Regions from separate parts of the Kutzneria sp. NPDC051319 genome, predicted to be linked through region 1. Evidence: riboswitches for the same ligand, from Rfam matches in the RefSeq annotation. Region 1 holds a riboswitch; each other region holds the start of a gene.
The links. Region 1 has a riboswitch for glycine ahead of gcvT (glycine cleavage system aminomethyltransferase GcvT). Riboswitches for the same ligand answer to the same signal wherever they lie in the genome.
Positions count from the first base shown of each region.

Region 1 (5,576 bases):
GCCCCCGCAAACCGTTGTCGGCGTTGCTGGCGGTGTAGAGGTACCAGTCGGTCATGCGCTCCATGGCCAACGACCGGTCCCGCTCGTCCTCGCCCTGCTCGACTTCCTCAGCGGCGTACACGCGCAGCAGGTCGTGCAGACGGTAGCGGTCGCGGTCGACCTCGCCGAGGAGGTGACGGTCGGTCAGGTCGGTGAGCAGCCGCCGGGTCATGGGCACGGGCAGGCCGGTGAGGGCAGCGGCAGCCGGGGTGCTGAACTCGGGGCCGGGGTGCAGGCCGAGCAGCCGGAAGACACGGGCGGCGTCGGGCTTCAAGGCGTGGTACGACCACGAGAACACGGCCCGAACCGCGGTGGACTCGTCGTCGTCGGGCGCGAGCACGTCCAACCGGTCGCGCTCGTTGGACAGGTCGCCGGCCAGGTCGGACATCATCAGGTGCGGATGGGTGGCGGCGCGGTCGCCGGCGATGCGCAGCGCCAGCGGCAGGTTGCCGCACAGCCGGACGAGGTCCTGCACGGCCTGGGGCTCGGCGTCGACGCGCGGACGACCGAGCATGCCGACCATGAGCCGGACGGCGTCGTCGGTGCTCAACACGTCCAGGGTGATGCGGCGGGCGCCGTCCCGGGCGACCAAACCGGACAGCCGGTTGCGGCTGGTGACGATCACGGCGCAGGACGGGGATCCGGGCAGCAGCGGCCGAACCTGATCGGTGCTCGCGGCGTTGTCCAGCACGACCAGAATGCGCTTTCCCGCCACGAGGCTGCGGTACATGCCGGCCTGGTCGTCAAGGTCGGCGGGCACCTGCCGGGCCGGCACGCCGAGGCCACGGAGCAGGTAACCCAGTGCGTCCACTGGCATCAGCGGCGGCAGCTTGGGGTCGAAGCCACGCAGGTTGACGTACAGCTGCCCGTCGGGGAAACGATCGGTGATGCGGTGCGCGTAGTGCACGGCCAGCGCGGTCTTGCCGATGCCGCCGGCGCCGTCGATGGCGGAGATCAGCACGGAGTTGCAGGTCTCGTCGAGGAAGCGGTCCAGCTCGGCGATCTCGGCGGCCCGGCCGGTGAAGCCGGGCACGTCGTGCGGCAGTTGTGCTGGTACGGGACCGGCGGGCGGTTCGGCGACCGAGCGGACGGGCTGCGGCGCGGCCAGCTCGGGGTCGTTGCGCAGGATCTTGCCGTGCAGCCGGCGCAGCTCGGGCGACGGCTCGATGGCCAGCTCCTCGGCCAGCACCCGGCGGGCGTCCTGGTACGCCTCCAGCGCGTCGGCCTGCCGGCCGCAGCGGTAGAGGGTGATCATGAGCAGTCCACGCAACCGCTCCCACAGCGGATGCTCGCGGACCAGGGCGGGCAGCTCGGCGGCGAGGTCGTTGTGCCGGCCGAGGTCCAGCATCAGGCTGGCCCGCTCCTCGATCACCAGCAGCCGCAGCTCGTTCAGCCGCGGCCGTTCCTGCTCCACGTAAGGACAGGACAGGCCGTCGAACGGGGTGCCGCGGAACAGCGCCAGTGCCGAGTCCAGCTCGGCCGCGGCCTGTTCGGGATGTCCTTCGCCGCGCAGCAGCCGAGCCCGCTCACGCTGTCCGTTGAGGGCGGTGACATCGAGATTGTCGGGTTCCATCCGCAGCAGATAACCGGGGCCGGCGTTGACGAGCACCGTGGACGGCGCCCGATGCGTCCGGTTCGGCTCCAGGGCGCGGCGCAGACCGGCCACGTAGGTGTGCACGCTGCCCTCGGCGCTGGCCGGGGCGGCCTCGCCCCACAGCGCGGTGATGAGCTCCGACCGACCGACCATCCGGTTCGGGCTGAGTGCGAGCAGGCCGAACAGCGCGCGCTGCATCGGCGCGCCCAACTCCAACTCGCGATCCCCGGCCCAGCCCCGCACCGGGCCCAGGAGGGCGACCCGGAGGGCAGAACCAAGGACATCGTTGTCGGACATCCAGCTTCCTCCCCAGCCCGGCCAGGCGGTTGTCCGACCGGGGTCGTACCCCCGCCGTCATTCTTCCTGGTACACGCGCGAGAAGGAACAGACGCAGCGCGTCAAGGTGTGATTTGGTCCACATTTGGCGACTGACAGGTCCACAGCAGCGTGCCGTTGCGCCGCACCGTCAGCTGATATGCGGCCAGCCGCGACCCGACCGTGTAGGCCTCGACCTGAGGCGCGGGCTCGCCGGCGGCGGCCAGCGACTGCTGGGTCCGGGCGGTCAGCGCGACCACGTCGACCTGCTCGCCGGCCTGGATGAGATAGACGCGCTTGGGCGCCGGCCACGGCGAGCCGTCGAGCGGCATCCGCCACGCCCGCCAGACGCCGTGCCCGCCGGGATAGTCGGCCACGGCGGCGACGGCGGCCTCGTCCATGCGGTCGTCGCCGGACCAGCCGCCGTCCACGAACGTGAAGGGCAGCGCGGCCGGCCACCGGGCCGGCTCCACGCCACGGACTGCGACAGGATCATGACCGCCCGTCACCAAGGCGTCGACCAAGGTCCGGTGATGGTGCGCCGTCACCGGAACGTGTAGATGGACAACGGCGAAGGCGACTGCTCGGGCCACGTCCAGACAGCGGCCCTCGGCCAGCCAGAACCGGGCGGCGGTGAGCAGTTCATCGGTGAGATGGCCGGCGCAGGCGGCGAGAACCTCGGCGAGTTCGGGCAATCGCGCCCGTTCGGCGGTGGTCCGGGACAGCGTGGCGGCGGCATCCTCGACGACCAACAGGCTCCTCCTGCTCGCGCGGGGGACTGCGGTCAGCCTACTGGAGACGATCCCAGGTCAACCAGGAACTTCCCAGGCCATCGGCCCGAGAGTGTGCCCGAACACGACGTTCCGGTGCCCGTTTTTACCTTGTCGCGATCGCCCGATCGAGTGGACTTCGCCAAAACCGCTGGTCAGGACTTTCTCTACGACATGGAGGCGGCGTGAAGATCCTCTGAAGAAGGTCGTTGCACAGTGTGTTCCTGGGGGTACACAGCGAGGAGGACACACCATGGACAGAGTGTGGGTAGCCGTCCACGCGGGCGATCCGATCACCCTGGCCGGCGCGATCAGCTGCCTGCGGGCGCGGGCCGAGCTCCAGGTTGTGCCGGAGCGCAGACTGTCCGAGGCTCAGGTGTTCGTGGTGTGCGCCGACGCGGTCAACGCCGATGTGATGGGGTTGCTGCGGCGGACCGCCGAGTCCACGCCCGTGAAGATCGTGCTCGTCACCGACCGGTTCCACGACGCCGACCTGCTGGCGGCCGTGGAGTGCGGCGTGGTCGCGGTGCTGCCGAAGGCGGCGGCCAGCGGCGAGCGTCTCGTGCACGCGGTGCTGGCGGCCAAGCGGGGCATGGGGGACATGCCTCCCACGCTGCTCGGCTCGCTGCTCGCGCAGGTGGAGCGCCTGCACAAGGAGGTGCTGCGGCCCAACGGCCTCACCGCCTCCGGGCTCGCCCCGCGGGAGATCGACGTGCTGCGGCTGATGGCCGAGGGCTGGGACACCGCCCAGATCGCCACCAAGCTCTCCTACTCGGAGCGCACCGTGAAGAACGTCGTCTACGCCGTGATGAACCGTCTCGGCCTGCGCAACCGTCCGCACGCCGTCGCGTACGCCATGCGCTCGGGTGTGATCTGAAGGGGTACGACGCTTGAATCTTGACCGTGCCGGCCACCTCCAAATACGGTGGCCGGCACAAGTACATCTTCGCTGCTCACACCGAGCGGGAGAGTCCTGTCGAGGTCGGGCAGGCGCCGAAGGAGCAAATCCTCCCCGGAATCTCTCAGGCACCCCTACCGCTCGGGACAGGCGACTCTGAAAAGCAGGCGTGCCCATCGCGCCTCGCCCAAGGGGAAAGCCGGTTCGCCGGTGAAACTCTCAGGCCCATGACAGAGGGGGAGGCTCACTCCACCACACGAGGGGTCTCCTGATGGGCACCGATCCACGCCGCACGCCGCTGCACGACGTGCACGAGCGCCTCGGCGCCAAGTTCACCGATTTCGCGGGCTGGCAGATGCCCCTGCGCTACACCGGTGACGTCGCCGAGCACAATGCCGTGCGCACCGGCGCCGGCCTCTTCGATCTCACGCACATGGGCGAGATCGTGCTCTCCGGCCCGCAGGCGGGCCAGGCCCTCGACTACGCCCTGGTCGGCAACGCCTCCGCGATCGGCGTCGGCCGCGCCCGGTACACCATGATCTGCGGCGACGACGGCGGCATCCTGGACGACCTGATCGTCTACCGCACCGGCGAGCAGGACTACATGGTCGTCGCCAACGCCAGCAACGCCGCCCTGGTGGCCGGCGAGCTGCTCGACCGGGCCGAGGACTTCGAGACAGAGGTCCGCGACGCCTCCACCGAGTACGCGCTGATCGCCGTGCAGGGCCCGCGCGCGGTGTCGCTGCTGGCCCCGCTCACGCCGACCGACCTGTCGACCGTGAAGTACTACGCCTCCTACCCCACCACCGTCGCCGACCGGCCCGCGCTGCTGGCCCGCACCGGCTACACCGGCGAGGACGGCTTCGAGCTGTTCGTGGCGCCGGCGGACGCCGAGGCCGTGTGGAAGGCGGTCGCCGACTCGGGCGAGATCCTCCCGTGTGGACTGTCGTGCCGCGACACGCTGCGTCTGGAGGCCGGCATGCCGCTCTACGGCAACGAGCTGACCACCGAACTCACGCCGTACGCCGCGGGCCTCGGCCGCGTGGTGAAGCTGGACAAGCCCAGCGACTTCGTCGGCCGCGCCGCGCTGGCCAAGGCCTCGGCCGAGACGCCGGCCCGCAAGCTGGTCGGCCTGGTCACCGACGGCCGGCGCGGGCCGAGGCATGGGTACCCGGTGGTGGATCCGGCCGACGGTGCGAGGATCGGCGAGGTCACCAGCGGCGCGCCGTCGCCGACGCTGGGCCACGCGATCGCGATGGCCTACGTCGACGCCGACCGGGCCGTTCCCGGTTCCGCGCTCGCCGTCGACATCCGGGGCACGATCACCCCGGTCGACGTCGTCGAGCTGCCCTTCTACCGTCGTTCATCCTGAAAGGCTTCGACATGAGCACCATCCCCGACCACCTTAGGTACAGCGCCGAGCACGAGTGGGTGGCGGTCTCCGACGGCGTCGCCCGCATCGGCATCACCGAGTACGCCGCCGAGCAGCTCGGCGACATCGTCTACGCGGAGCTGCCCAACGAGGGTGACGCCGTGACGGCGGGCGAGCCGTGCGGCGAGCTGGAGTCCACCAAGTCGGTCAGTGACCTGTTCTCGCCGGTCAGCGGCGAGGTCGTGGCGGTCAACGACGCGGTCAAGGAAAGCCCGGAGACCGTCAACTCGGACCCGTACGGCGACGGCTGGCTGTTCTCCGTGCGCGTCGACGGCGACCCCGACGACCTGTTGGACTCCGATGCCTACGCCGCCCTGATCAAGGAGGGCGAGTGACGCCGGTCGAGCTGACGGCGTCGCTGCACGAGCTCGACCCGGAGGTCGCGGCGGCGGTCGACGCGGAGCTGGGCCGGCAGCGCGGCACGCTGGAGATGATCGCCTCCGAGAACTTCGCGCCGCTGGCGGTGCTGGAGGCGCAGGGCTCCGTGCTGACCAACAAGTACGCCGAGGGCTACCCGGGCCGGCGCTA
Region 1 covers NZ_JBFBAM010000019.1:29,619-35,194, reverse strand. The annotation lists gene AB0M73_RS21045 (BTAD domain-containing putative transcriptional regulator) at 1-1,930, opposite strand, end outside; gene AB0M73_RS21040 (hypothetical protein) at 2,032-2,700, opposite strand; gene AB0M73_RS21035 (response regulator transcription factor) at 2,972-3,595, shown strand; glycine riboswitch at 3,672-3,766, shown strand; gene gcvT (glycine cleavage system aminomethyltransferase GcvT) at 3,888-4,988, shown strand; gene gcvH (glycine cleavage system protein GcvH) at 5,000-5,383, shown strand; gene glyA (serine hydroxymethyltransferase) at 5,380-5,576, shown strand, end outside.

Region 2 (5,576 bases), on a different contig from region 1:
ACCCTCGTGGTGCTTGGAAGTCAGCACGTAGTAGCGGGCACCCGCCTCCACGAACAGGTTCAGCCAGTCGAGCGGATTCCAGTGCTCCGCCTTGAACTGCGGGATGAAGTCGTCGTAGTTGAAGCCCTCGCCGAAGGTCTGGCGGTGGTAGTCGTAGACCGCGTTGGTCGGGTCCTGCATCCAGTCCCAGTACCACTCCGCGTACTGCTTGCCCGGCGGAGACCAGGCCGGCACCGAGTAGACGCCCCAGTGGATGAAGATGCCGAACTTGGCGTCCTGGAACCAGTACGGGGCCTGGTGCGTCGTCAGCGACGTGTCCGCCGGCTGATAGTCGGGCACTCCCAGCAGGATCGGGGCGTTCGCGCTGGCCAGAGTGTCCTTTTTGGACTTCGCGGTGACCGTCCCGGTCGCCGTCGTGCCGTCGTCGACACGCTGGTTCTTGCGGATGCCGATCCTGACCTTCGCCTCGTCGCCCGGGGCCAGCCAGGCCACCGTCGCCGGCGTCACCGTGCGGCCGCCCTGGACGTCCACGGAGATCGTCAGCTGGTCCTGCGGGGTGATCCACTCGGTGCCCAGGTTGACCAGCGTCGCCTCCACGGTCTGCGGGCCGGCGTCGGTGAGCAGGCTGGTCGTGGACTTCGCGCTCCTCAGCGTGACCGCCTTGCCGGTCACCACCGGTTGCAGGCTCAGGGCGAACACGTGGAGGCTGGACTTGCCCTCGACGGCGGGACTGGTGGTCGGCAGGGTGATGGCCACCGCGTCCCGGCCGGGGTCGATCCAGGCCTGGGAGGTGCTGATCGAGACCGGGCTCTGGTCGGTGCCGCCGCCCGGCGTGTAGCGGAACGGGGCGACGATCTGGCCGCTGCCGGAGTACCAGTCGGCGCCGCCGAGCTGGGCTTCGCTGGTGCTGCCGTCGGCATAGTGGACGGTCGCCGTGCCGCCGGTCGCGCCGTACGAGCACGCCGTGAGGAACAGGGCCGTGACGTAGCGGCCCTTGGGCAGCGGGATCTGCTGGCCCATGGCGACGATGTTGTTCTTGCCCGCTGCCGTGGGGAAGGTGAACGGGACGCCGTCCACCGTGGTCGGTCCGCTCGGTAAGCCCTCGGCCGGGAAGGTGTAGCCGGATCCGTCGAAGTTGCCGTCGTGTGTGGTCGCGGTGTCGATGCCGTCGTTGTCGAACAGGCCGTCCAGGGGGACGGGGACCGGATCCGGCGCCTTGTCTGCGGCGAAGGCGGTCCCCGTGCCGTCGATCGTGGCCAACACGGTGGCGCCCAGGGCCAGTCCCAGGGCAGTCCGTCTGGGGAAGGTCGTCATCGAGCCCTCCTACGTCGGGCCGCCCGGCGACGAACAGATCCGATGTGTGGGGGGTGTTTGCGGCGGACCGGGGCCTGACGCGGGTTAGTCATCGGATGACTGTTGATCCTGGGGTGGCTGGAGTCACACTGTCAAGACCTCGGTCACGCCCCGGGCGCTCAGGTACTCCGGCGTCGTCTCCATCACAACCGCCGGTCGGTGGCCTTCCCTGGCCAGACGCATCCAGGCCTCGAAGAACGCGCCGCCCGGCCCCGAGGAGCTCCGCTTGCCGTCGAAGAACAGCGCCGTGGTCCGCTCCACCGGCTTCGGCAACTCTGCGTGCACAGCCTTCTCGATCGCCCTGGCCAGCGGCTTCGCATTGCCGTCGGCGTCGAACAGGCCGAGGCCGTACTCCAGCTCCGGGTAGTCGATGAACCTCCGGTTCACGTCATGCGAGCACCACCAGGTCAGGCCCCAGACGTTCTTGCAGGTAGCGACGTTGCCAATCGTGTGCTCCGCGTACTCCACCGCGTGTTCCACCGGGATGTGCGGGGCCGGCGCGCCCACCTCCTGCACCCAGATCACCCGGTCCGGCGAGCCGTAGGCGCGGGCCAGCTCCGTGCCGTACTCGGCGAGGTGGTGGATCTCCATTGACTGCGGACCGTAACGACGGGCCGCGTTCAGCGAGAACACCCAGGGGTGGACCGTGGTCATGGCGCCCTTGGTCGCGCTGGCCAGCGGCGTGAACGGGTGATCGTCGACGTACCAGGCGTCGTCGAAGGCCGAGTGGCAGTGCGGGTGGTCCGGGTCCGCCTCGTTGACCGTCGCCAGCAGCCGGTCCAGCCAGACGTCCACCTCGTCCGCCGTGCACGGGTTGTGCTCGACCAGGTTGTTCATCTCGTTGCCCAGCGTCATGCCCAGGAAGTTCGGCTCCCCGCGCAACGCCGTCGCCAGCGTGCGCAGCAGCAGAATCTGCCCCTCCAGCACATCGGGATCGGTGAAGACGTTGCGGTGGTGCCAGGTCTGCGTCCAGGAGGGGTAGAAGTCGAAGCTGGACAGGTGGCCCTGGATGCCGTCCACCGTGACGTCCAGGCCCGCCGCCGCGCCCATGCGGACCATCTCCAGCAGCTGCTCCACGGCCTTCTCGCGGACCACGCCCCGGTTCGGCTGGAAGACCGACCAGATCGGGAACACCCGCACGTGGTCGAGGCCCAGGCCCGCCAGCTGGTCCAGGTCGCGGCGGATCGAGTCCGGCTCGAAGTCCAGCCAGGAGTGCCACCAGTGCTTGCTTGGCGTGTAGTTCGCGCCGAACCTCATCAGCCGCTCCCCGGTTCGTTTACAGTGAGGGCAACAATTCCACACAGGCCGCGTGCCGAAGGCACACAGCCCGGTCGGGAGAGTCCTCGATGCGTGTCGTCGGGGCGCCGAAGGAGCAAGCCTCCCCGCACACTCTCAGGCATCCCAGACCGGCCGGGCGAGGCAACTCTGGAAAGCAGCGTGCGCGGTCGTGCATGCCCACCCACGGTGCAAGCCGTCGCGGTCGTGACGGCGAAGCTCTCAGGTCCCATGACAGAGGGGGAGCTTCCGTCTTCTCCTATGCCCTGGAGTCCGTCATGGCCATCAGCGTTTTCGATCTCTTCTCCGTGGGCATCGGCCCGTCCAGCTCGCACACCGTCGGGCCCATGCGGGCCGCCTACATGTTCGTCGACCGCCTGCGGTCCGCCGAGGTGTTCGATCGCGTCACCCGGGTGCACGTCGAGCTGTTCGGCTCCCTCGGCGCCACCGGCCATGGCCACGGCAGCCCCAAGGCTGTGATGTTGGGCCTCGAAGGCTCCCAGCCCGAGCTCTGCGACCCCACCGACGCCGACTCCCGCGTCGCCCTCATCCGCTCGTCCGGTCGCCTCGCGCTCGGCGGCTCCCGTGAGATCGACTTCGTCGAGGACACCGACCTCATCATGCACCGCCGTAAGCAGCTTCCCTTGCACCCCAACGGGATGAGCTTCGCCGCTTTCGACGCCGAGGGCTCTTCGCTCGACTCCGCCGTCTACTACTCCGTCGGCGGCGGCTTCATCGTCGACGAGACCGCCACCGGCACCGACCGCATCAAGCAGGACTCCACCCCGCTGCCCCACCCGTTTCTGAGCGGCGACGAACTCCTTGCCCGCACACGGGAATCCGGCGTCTCCATCAGCGATGTCATGCTCGCCAACGAGTTGTCCTGGCGTCCCGAGGCCGACATCCGCTCCGGTCTGCTGCACATCTGGCACGTCATGCAGGAGTGCGTCGAGCGGGGCTGCACCGTCGAGGGCACCCTCCCCGGCGGCCTCAAGGTCCGCCGCCGGGCCGCCGACCTCCGCCGCACCCTCGCCGCCGAGCACTTCGCCACCGATCCGTTGCGGGTGATGGACTGGGTCACCCTGTTCGCCCTCGCCGTCAACGAGGAGAACGCCGCCGGTGGCCGTGTCGTCACCGCCCCCACCAACGGCGCCGCCGGCATCGTCCCCGCCGTCCTGCACTACTACTCCCGCTTCGTCCCCGGCGCCTCCGACGACGGTGTGGTGCGGTTCTTGTTGACCGCCGGCGCCATCGGCGTCCTGTTCAAGGAGAACGCCTCCATCTCCGGCGCCGAGGTCGGCTGCCAGGGCGAGGTCGGCTCCGCCTGCTCCATGGCCGCCGCCGGCCTCGCCGAGGTGCTCGGCGGCACCCCCGAGCAGGTCGAGAACGCCGCCGAGATCGCCATGGAGCACAACCTCGGCCTCACCTGCGACCCCATCGGCGGCCTCGTCCAGATCCCCTGCATCGAGCGCAACGCCCTGGCCTCCATCAAGGCCATCACCGCCGCCCGCATGGCCCTGCGCGGCGACGGCGCCCACTTCGTCTCCCTCGACAAGGTCATCAAGACCATGCGCGAGACCGGCCGTGACATGAAGGACAAGTACAAGGAAACCGCCCGCGGTGGCCTGGCGGTCAACGTCATCGAGTGCTGACCGGCCTGGATTGCCAGGAGGCGCTACCGTCGAAGGCGTGGTCGACCTGAACACGCCGGACGGTCTGAGACCTGGTCTCAAAACTCGGCGTGTCGCTAGGTGAACCAACGGCCCGCCCCTGGCTCCGCACCGCCCGCCTGTGGGCCCGGCCCGACGGACCGGAGGTCTGTCAGAGAGAATGGGGGCCAGTGCCCGCCCTCTCAACCTGGAGCCTTTGATGCCGCAGGGGACCGTTCGTTGGTTCGACGCCGAACGGGGTTTCGGCTTCCTCGCGCCCGAGGACGGCTCGCCGGACGTGTTCGTGCACGCCTCCGAGATCGTCGGGGACGGCGGCGCGAAAGTGCTCCGCGAGGGTCAGGCCGTCGTGTTCGAGGTCGGCGAGAACGACCGCGGGCCCCAGGCGCTGCGCGTTCGCGTCACCGCCGATGCGGCCACCGGCAGCGCCGTGGGCCAGCTCGGCACCGTCAACTGGTACGAGCCGGGCAAGGGGTACGGCTTCGCGTCGCCGGACGGCGGCGGCGCCGACATCTTCGTGCACAGCTCCGCCATCGTGACCGGCGGCGTGGTCACCGAGGGGCAGCGGGTGGCCTTCCTGATCGTCGAAGGCGAGCGCGGCCCGCAGGCCGCGCACGTGATCCCGCTGGGAGCAGGGGCCGGCTCACCCGCCGCGGCTGGCATCGCGGACGGTGCCGACGGCACGGTGGCCTGGTACGACGAGGACAAGGGCTTCGGCTTCATCAACCCCGACTCCGGCGCCGAGGACGTCTTCGTTCACGCCCGGGCCCTGGCGGAGGGGCTGACGTGGCTCGCGGAGGGCGACCGCGTCGCCTACGAGGTGGCTAGTGGAGACAAGGGCCCGCAGGCCCGCGACGTGCACCTGGTCCGGGGCGCCGAGCCCCAGACGGCGCCGCAGCGGTCGGCACCTGCCGCGGCCGCAGGGCCGGCGGCGCGGGACGTGCCCGTACGAGGCGGCGAGGGCGTAGTCGCGCGCTACGACGGCGACCGCGGCTTCGGCTTCATCACCCCGGACGCGGGCGGCGACGATCTCTTCGCCCACGTGTCCGTGATCATGGGGTCGGAGCCGCTGCAGAAGGGTGACCGGGTCCGGTACGCGGTGCGTCAGAGCGACCGGGGCCCGCAGGCCGACCGCGTCGAACGCCTCTGAAGAGGCGGCCCCACCGATGGCTGATCACGTACCGACGAGAGTGCTCGTTCATCCCCGTCGATGGTCCGTCAGCAACGCGGCTGCAGCCTCCTCCAGGAGATCGATCTCCCTCGTGGTGACGGGGGCCCCGT
Region 2 covers NZ_JBFBAM010000001.1:91,020-96,595, forward strand. The annotation lists gene AB0M73_RS00395 (alpha-L-fucosidase) at 1-1,314, opposite strand, end outside; gene AB0M73_RS00400 (glycosyl hydrolase) at 1,438-2,610, opposite strand; glycine riboswitch at 2,676-2,772, shown strand; gene AB0M73_RS00405 (L-serine ammonia-lyase) at 2,907-4,280, shown strand; partial or broken gene AB0M73_RS00410 (cold shock domain-containing protein) at 4,498-4,695, shown strand; gene AB0M73_RS00415 (cold shock domain-containing protein) at 4,726-5,445, shown strand.
Region 2: it holds a riboswitch for glycine, as region 1 does, so the genes downstream of both, AB0M73_RS00405 (L-serine ammonia-lyase) here and gcvT (glycine cleavage system aminomethyltransferase GcvT) in region 1, are expected to answer to the same signal.

Region 3 (5,576 bases), on a different contig from region 1:
GGCGGGTAGCGTTGTAGGAGTCCGTGGGGGATCCTCGTACGTGCGGGGACGCCGAGGTTCAGCCCGCTGAGGGAGGCGATACCCGATGAGCGAGATGCGCGTCGTCGGAGTTCGGGTCGAGCTGCCCGCGAACAGCCCGATCCTGTTGCTGCGTGAAACCGATGGTGACCGCTATCTGCCGATCTGGATCGGGAACGCGGAAGCGACGGCCATCGCCATCGAGCAGCAGGGTGTGCGGCCGGCCCGGCCGCTGACCCATGACCTGCTCAAAGAGGTGATCGCCGCCCTCGGCCGGGAGCTGACCCAGGTCCGCATCACCGACCTGCAGGAAGGCACCTATTTCGCCGAGCTCGTGTTCGACGGCGGCATCAAGGTGTCCGCCCGCCCGAGCGACTCGGTCGCCCTCGCGCTGCGCGCGGGTGTGCCCATCCACGCCGAGGAATCCGTGCTGGCCGAGGCCGGCCTCGTCATCCCGGACGAGCAGGAGGACGAGGTCGAGAAGTTCCGCGAGTTCCTGGACTCGGTGTCGCCCGAGGACTTCCGCGGAGCGGAACAGTAGGGCACAGTCGCGGAGCGGAACAGTGACATTGCCGCGCGTTCCGCGCGGGGCTCGGCCGCTCTGATCCGGTGCCTCCTCGCGCTGTTGCCGGCGCCGTCGCGGCGCGACATGACTTCATGCAGGGAAGGACGCCTTACCCTCGTTCAACGCGGGTAAGGCGTCCTTCCCTGCATTGGGGTGGGGAACCGACTTTCGTAGGCGGCGGGGTCACGGGCCAGCCTCTAGGGTGTCGGGGATGATCTCCAGTCGGGTCTTCGCGATTGCCGCGTCCGCCGCCGTCCTGTGCCTGTCCGGGATGGTCTCGGCCAGCGCCGCGCCCTCCGTCAACACGCTCGATGTGCCGGCCAAGCCCAAGGCTGCGTCGACGGCCAAGGCCGCCGCCGACAATCCGGCTTGTGTGTACACGAAGGCGGTGCCGGCCGACAGATTCAAGGGCCTGCCGACCTTCGACCCGGCCCAGGCGGCCAAGCCGTACACCGCCCACCTGATCACCGACCAGGGCCTGATCACCTTCCAGGCGCTCACGGACAAGGCGCCGTGCACGACCAACTCGTTCCGCTTCCTCAGCGAACACCACTACTACGATCTCACGCACTGTCACCGCCTGGTCACCCAGCGGATCTTCGTGCTCCAGTGCGGCGACCCCACCGGCACCGGCAGCGGCGGCCCGGGCTACTCGTTCCCGGACGAGAACCTGACCGGCGCCACCTACCCGGCCGGCACGGTGGCGATGGCCAACGCGGGCCCGAGCACCAACGGCTCCCAGTTCTTCTTCTGCACCGAGGACACGAAGCTGTCGCCGAACTACACCCCGTTCGGGCGGGTCACGGGCGGCCAGGACGTGCTGCGCAAGATCGCCGCCGGCGGCGAGGACGACCAGAACAACACCGGCGACGGCTTCCCGAATCTGCCGGTCGACATCCTGCATGTGCAGGTCGCTGGTCGATAGGCTCTTTGCGCCGTCAGACACTTACCGTCAATGCTGTCCTCGGTTCAGTGACACGCAGTCGTCACCGTGACGACCGCCTCCACATGACGGTTTCGCGTACCCGCGCGTCGCGTTGACCCGTCCCATGGGCGGACTTACCGTCAGAGGGGAGTCGGTCGTGACGGTGTGAACCCCCATCGTTGCGACCTTGTGACCGACGGTTCCCCGGACGGAGGACCGTCGGTTCCGGTCGCCGGTCGTCAGGCCGGTCGAGGGGAGGCTGTCGTGGTGGAGGGTGCGCCCGCCGGGTCCGGCGCCGGCGAACAGGGTGCCCTGTTCCCGGACGCTTCGGCGCCCGACGAGCTCGTCGGCTACCGGGGACCCGCCGCGTGCCAGATCGCCGGCATCACCTACCGGCAGCTGGACTACTGGGCCCGCACCGAGCTGGTCGCGCCGTCGATCCGCAGCGCGCAGGGCTCGGGCAGCCAGCGCCTGTACTCGTTCAAGGACCTGCTGGTCCTCAAGGTGGTCAAGCGCCTGCTGGACACCGGCGTCTCGCTGCACAACATCAGGGTGGCGGTGGAGCACCTCCGCCGGCGCGGGGTGGCCGACCTGGCCCGGATCACGCTGTTCAGCGACGGCACAACCGTGTACGAGTGCACCTCGCCGGAAGAGGTCGTCGACCTGCTCCAGGGCGGCCAGGGCGTGTTCGGCATCGCCGTCAGCGGGGCCATGCGGGAGATCAGCGGCACCATCCACGAGTTCCAGGCGGAGCGCGCGGACGGCCTGGAGCTGGAGCCGCAGGGCGGCGACGAGCTCACCCAGCGCCGGCAGGCCCGCCGCACCGGCTGAACGTGATCGAGATGACACGCGGTGGTCAAGGCTGGGGTCCGTAGCCCGGCCGGGGTAAACTCGCGCCTGTAGTCGCACATCCCGTGCGGGAGAGCCCGGACCCCGGTCCGGCGCCGAAGGAGCAAATCCTCCCCGGAACCTCTCAGGCACCCAGGACCGCACGGGACAGACGCCTCTGGAAAGAGGACGCGGGGCCTCCTCGCGTCCCGCCGACGGTGCAAGCCCGCGCGTGCGCGGGTGAAGCTCTCAGGTGCCCGTCACGGGCGGGGACAGAGGGGGAGGGCAAACGGCCCGCGCCCGTATGCCCGACGCCCCGGAGGCACGACGCATGACGACTGACCGCATTCCCCTTGCCGCGCTCGAGCACGGCACGCCCTTCGCGGACCGCCACGTCGGTCCCCGTGCCGCCGAGCTGGGCAAGATCCTGGACGTCGTCGGCGTCGGCTCGCTGGAGGAGCTGGCCCAGCGCGCGGTGCCGTCGGCCATCCGCAGCGACGCCCTGACGCTGAGCCTGCCCGCCCCGGCCACCGAGGTCGAGGCGCTGGCCGAGCTGCGCGCCCTGGCCGACCGCAACCGGCCCATGACCCAGATGATCGGGCTGGGCTACTACGGCACGGTCACCCCGGGCGTCATCCTGCGCAACGTGCTGGAGAGCCCGGCCTGGTACACCGCCTACACGCCGTACCAGCCGGAGATCTCCCAGGGCCGCCTGGAGGCCCTGCTCAACTTCCAGACCATGGTCGGCGACCTGACCGGGCTGCCGGTGGCCAACGCGTCGATGCTGGACGAGTCGACCGCGGCCGCCGAGGCGATGACGCTGGTCCGCCGGGCCGGCAAGTCCAGGTCGACCAAGTTCGTGGTCGACGCGGACACGCTGCCGCAGACCATCGCCGTGATCGAGACGCGGGCCGAGCCGCTGGGCATCGAGATCGTCGTGGCCGACCTGTCCCAGGGCATCGAGGGCCTCGGCCTCGGCGGCGACTTCTTCGGCGTGCTGCTGTCCTACCCGGGCGCCTCCGGCGTGATCCGCGACCACGAGTCCGTGATCGCCGAGGTGCACGCGGCCGGTGCGGCCGCGGTGGTGGCGGCCGACCTGCTGGCCCTCACGCTGCTGCGCGCGCCCGGCGAGATCGGCGCGGACGTCGTCGTCGGCACCACGCAGCGGTTCGGCGTGCCGATGGGCTTCGGCGGCCCGCACGCCGGCTACATGGCCGTCCGCAAGGGCTTCGAGCGGCAGCTGCCGGGCCGCCTGGTCGGCGTGAGCGAGGACGCCGACGGCAACCGCGCCTACCGGCTGGCGCTGCAGACCCGTGAGCAGCACATCCGCCGCGAGAAGGCCACCAGCAACATCTGCACCGCGCAGGTCCTGCTCGCGGTGATCGCCTCGATGTACGCCGTCTACCACGGCCCCGACGGCCTGCGCTCGATCGCCACCCGCGCGCACCGGATGGCCACCGTGCTGGCCGCCGGCCTGTGCGAGGGCGGCGTCGGCGTCGTGCACGGCGAGCTGTTCGACACCGTGCTGGCCGAGGTCCCCGGCACCGCGGCCGAGGTGGTGGCCAAGGCCCGCGAGCTGGGCGTGAACCTGCGCCTGGTCGACGAGAACCACGTCGGCATCGCCTGCGACGAGACCACCACCCGCGAGCACCTTTCCCAGGTGTGGCAGGCATTCGGCGTCACTGTGTCCGATGTGGACGGTCTGGACGCGGACACCGCCGACGGCATTCCGCCGGCCCTGCGCCGCACCAGCGAGTTCCTCACCCACCCGGTGTTCCATCAGCACCGCTCCGAGACCGCGCTGCTGCGCTACCTGCGTGCCCTGTCGGACAAGGACGTCGCGCTGGACCGCAGCATGATCCCGCTGGGCTCGTGCACCATGAAGCTCAACGCCACCACCGAGATGGAGGCCGTCACCTGGCCCGAGTTCTCGGGGCTGCACCCGTTCGCGCCGGCCGAGGACGCGGAGGGTCTGCTGTCCATCGTGACCGACCTGGAGCAGTGGCTGGCCGAGATCACCGGCTACGACGCGGTGTCGCTGCAGCCCAACGCCGGCAGCCAGGGCGAGTTCGCCGGCCTGCTGGCCATCCGGGCCTACCACCGCTCCCAGGGGCACGGCGAGCGGGACGTCTGCCTGATCCCGGCCAGCGCCCACGGCACCAACGCCGCCAGCGCGGTGATGGCCGGCATGCGGGTCGTCGTCGTCAAGTGCGACGAGCAGGGCAACATCGACATGGACCACCTGCGCGCCACGGTCGCGGAGCACAGCGACGACCTGGCCGCGATCATGATCACCTACCCGTCCACGCACGGCGTGTACGAGGACACCGTCGGCGAGGTCTGCGGCCTGGTGCACGACGCCGGCGGCCAGGTGTACGTGGACGGCGCCAACCTGAACGCGCTGATCGGCCTGGCCCAGTACGGCAAGTTCGGCTCGGACGTGTCGCACCTGAACCTGCACAAGACCTTCTGCATCCCGCACGGCGGCGGCGGCCCCGGCGTCGGCCCGATCGGCGTGCGCTCGCACCTCGCGCCGTTCCTGCCCAACCACCCGCTGCAGCCGGCCGCCGGCCCCGAGACCGGCGTCGGCCCGATCAGCGCCGCCCCGTGGGGCAGCGCCTCGATCCTGCCGATCTCCTGGGCGTACGTGCGGATGATGGGCGCCGACGGCCTGCGCCGGGCCACCCTGACCGCCGTCGCGGCGGCCAACTACGTGGCCCGCAGGCTCGACGAGTACTTCCCGGTGCTCTACGTCGGCGAGGGCGGTTTCGTGGCCCACGAGTGCATTCTCGACCTGCGCGGCATCACCAAGGCCACCGGCGTCACCGTGGACGACGTGGCCAAGCGGCTGGCCGACTATGGCCTGCACGCGCCGACCATGTCCTTCCCGGTGGCCGGCACGCTCATGGTGGAGCCGACCGAGAGCGAGGACCTGGCCGAGCTGGATCGCTTCTGCGACGCCATGATCGCGATCCGGCGGGAGATCGACCGGGTCGGCTCGGGCGAGTGGCCGGTGGACGACAACCCGCTGCGCAACGCCCCGCACACCGCGGCCTGCCTGACCGAGCAGGAGTGGAAGCACCCCTACACCCGGCACGAGGCCGTCTTCCCGGCCGGCGCCAACGCGCCCAAGATCTGGCCGCCGGTCCGGCGGATCGACGGCGCCAAGGGCGACCGCAACCTGGTCTGCTCCTGCCCGCCGATGGAGGCCTACCAGAGCTGAGCCCGTTCATGCAGGCA
Region 3 covers NZ_JBFBAM010000039.1:81,085-86,660, forward strand. The annotation lists gene AB0M73_RS31010 (bifunctional nuclease family protein) at 86-559, shown strand; gene AB0M73_RS31015 (peptidylprolyl isomerase) at 795-1,508, shown strand; gene AB0M73_RS31020 (MerR family transcriptional regulator) at 1,773-2,339, shown strand; glycine riboswitch at 2,416-2,508, shown strand; gene gcvP (aminomethyl-transferring glycine dehydrogenase) at 2,668-5,559, shown strand.
Region 3: it holds a riboswitch for glycine, as region 1 does, so the genes downstream of both, gcvP (aminomethyl-transferring glycine dehydrogenase) here and gcvT (glycine cleavage system aminomethyltransferase GcvT) in region 1, are expected to answer to the same signal.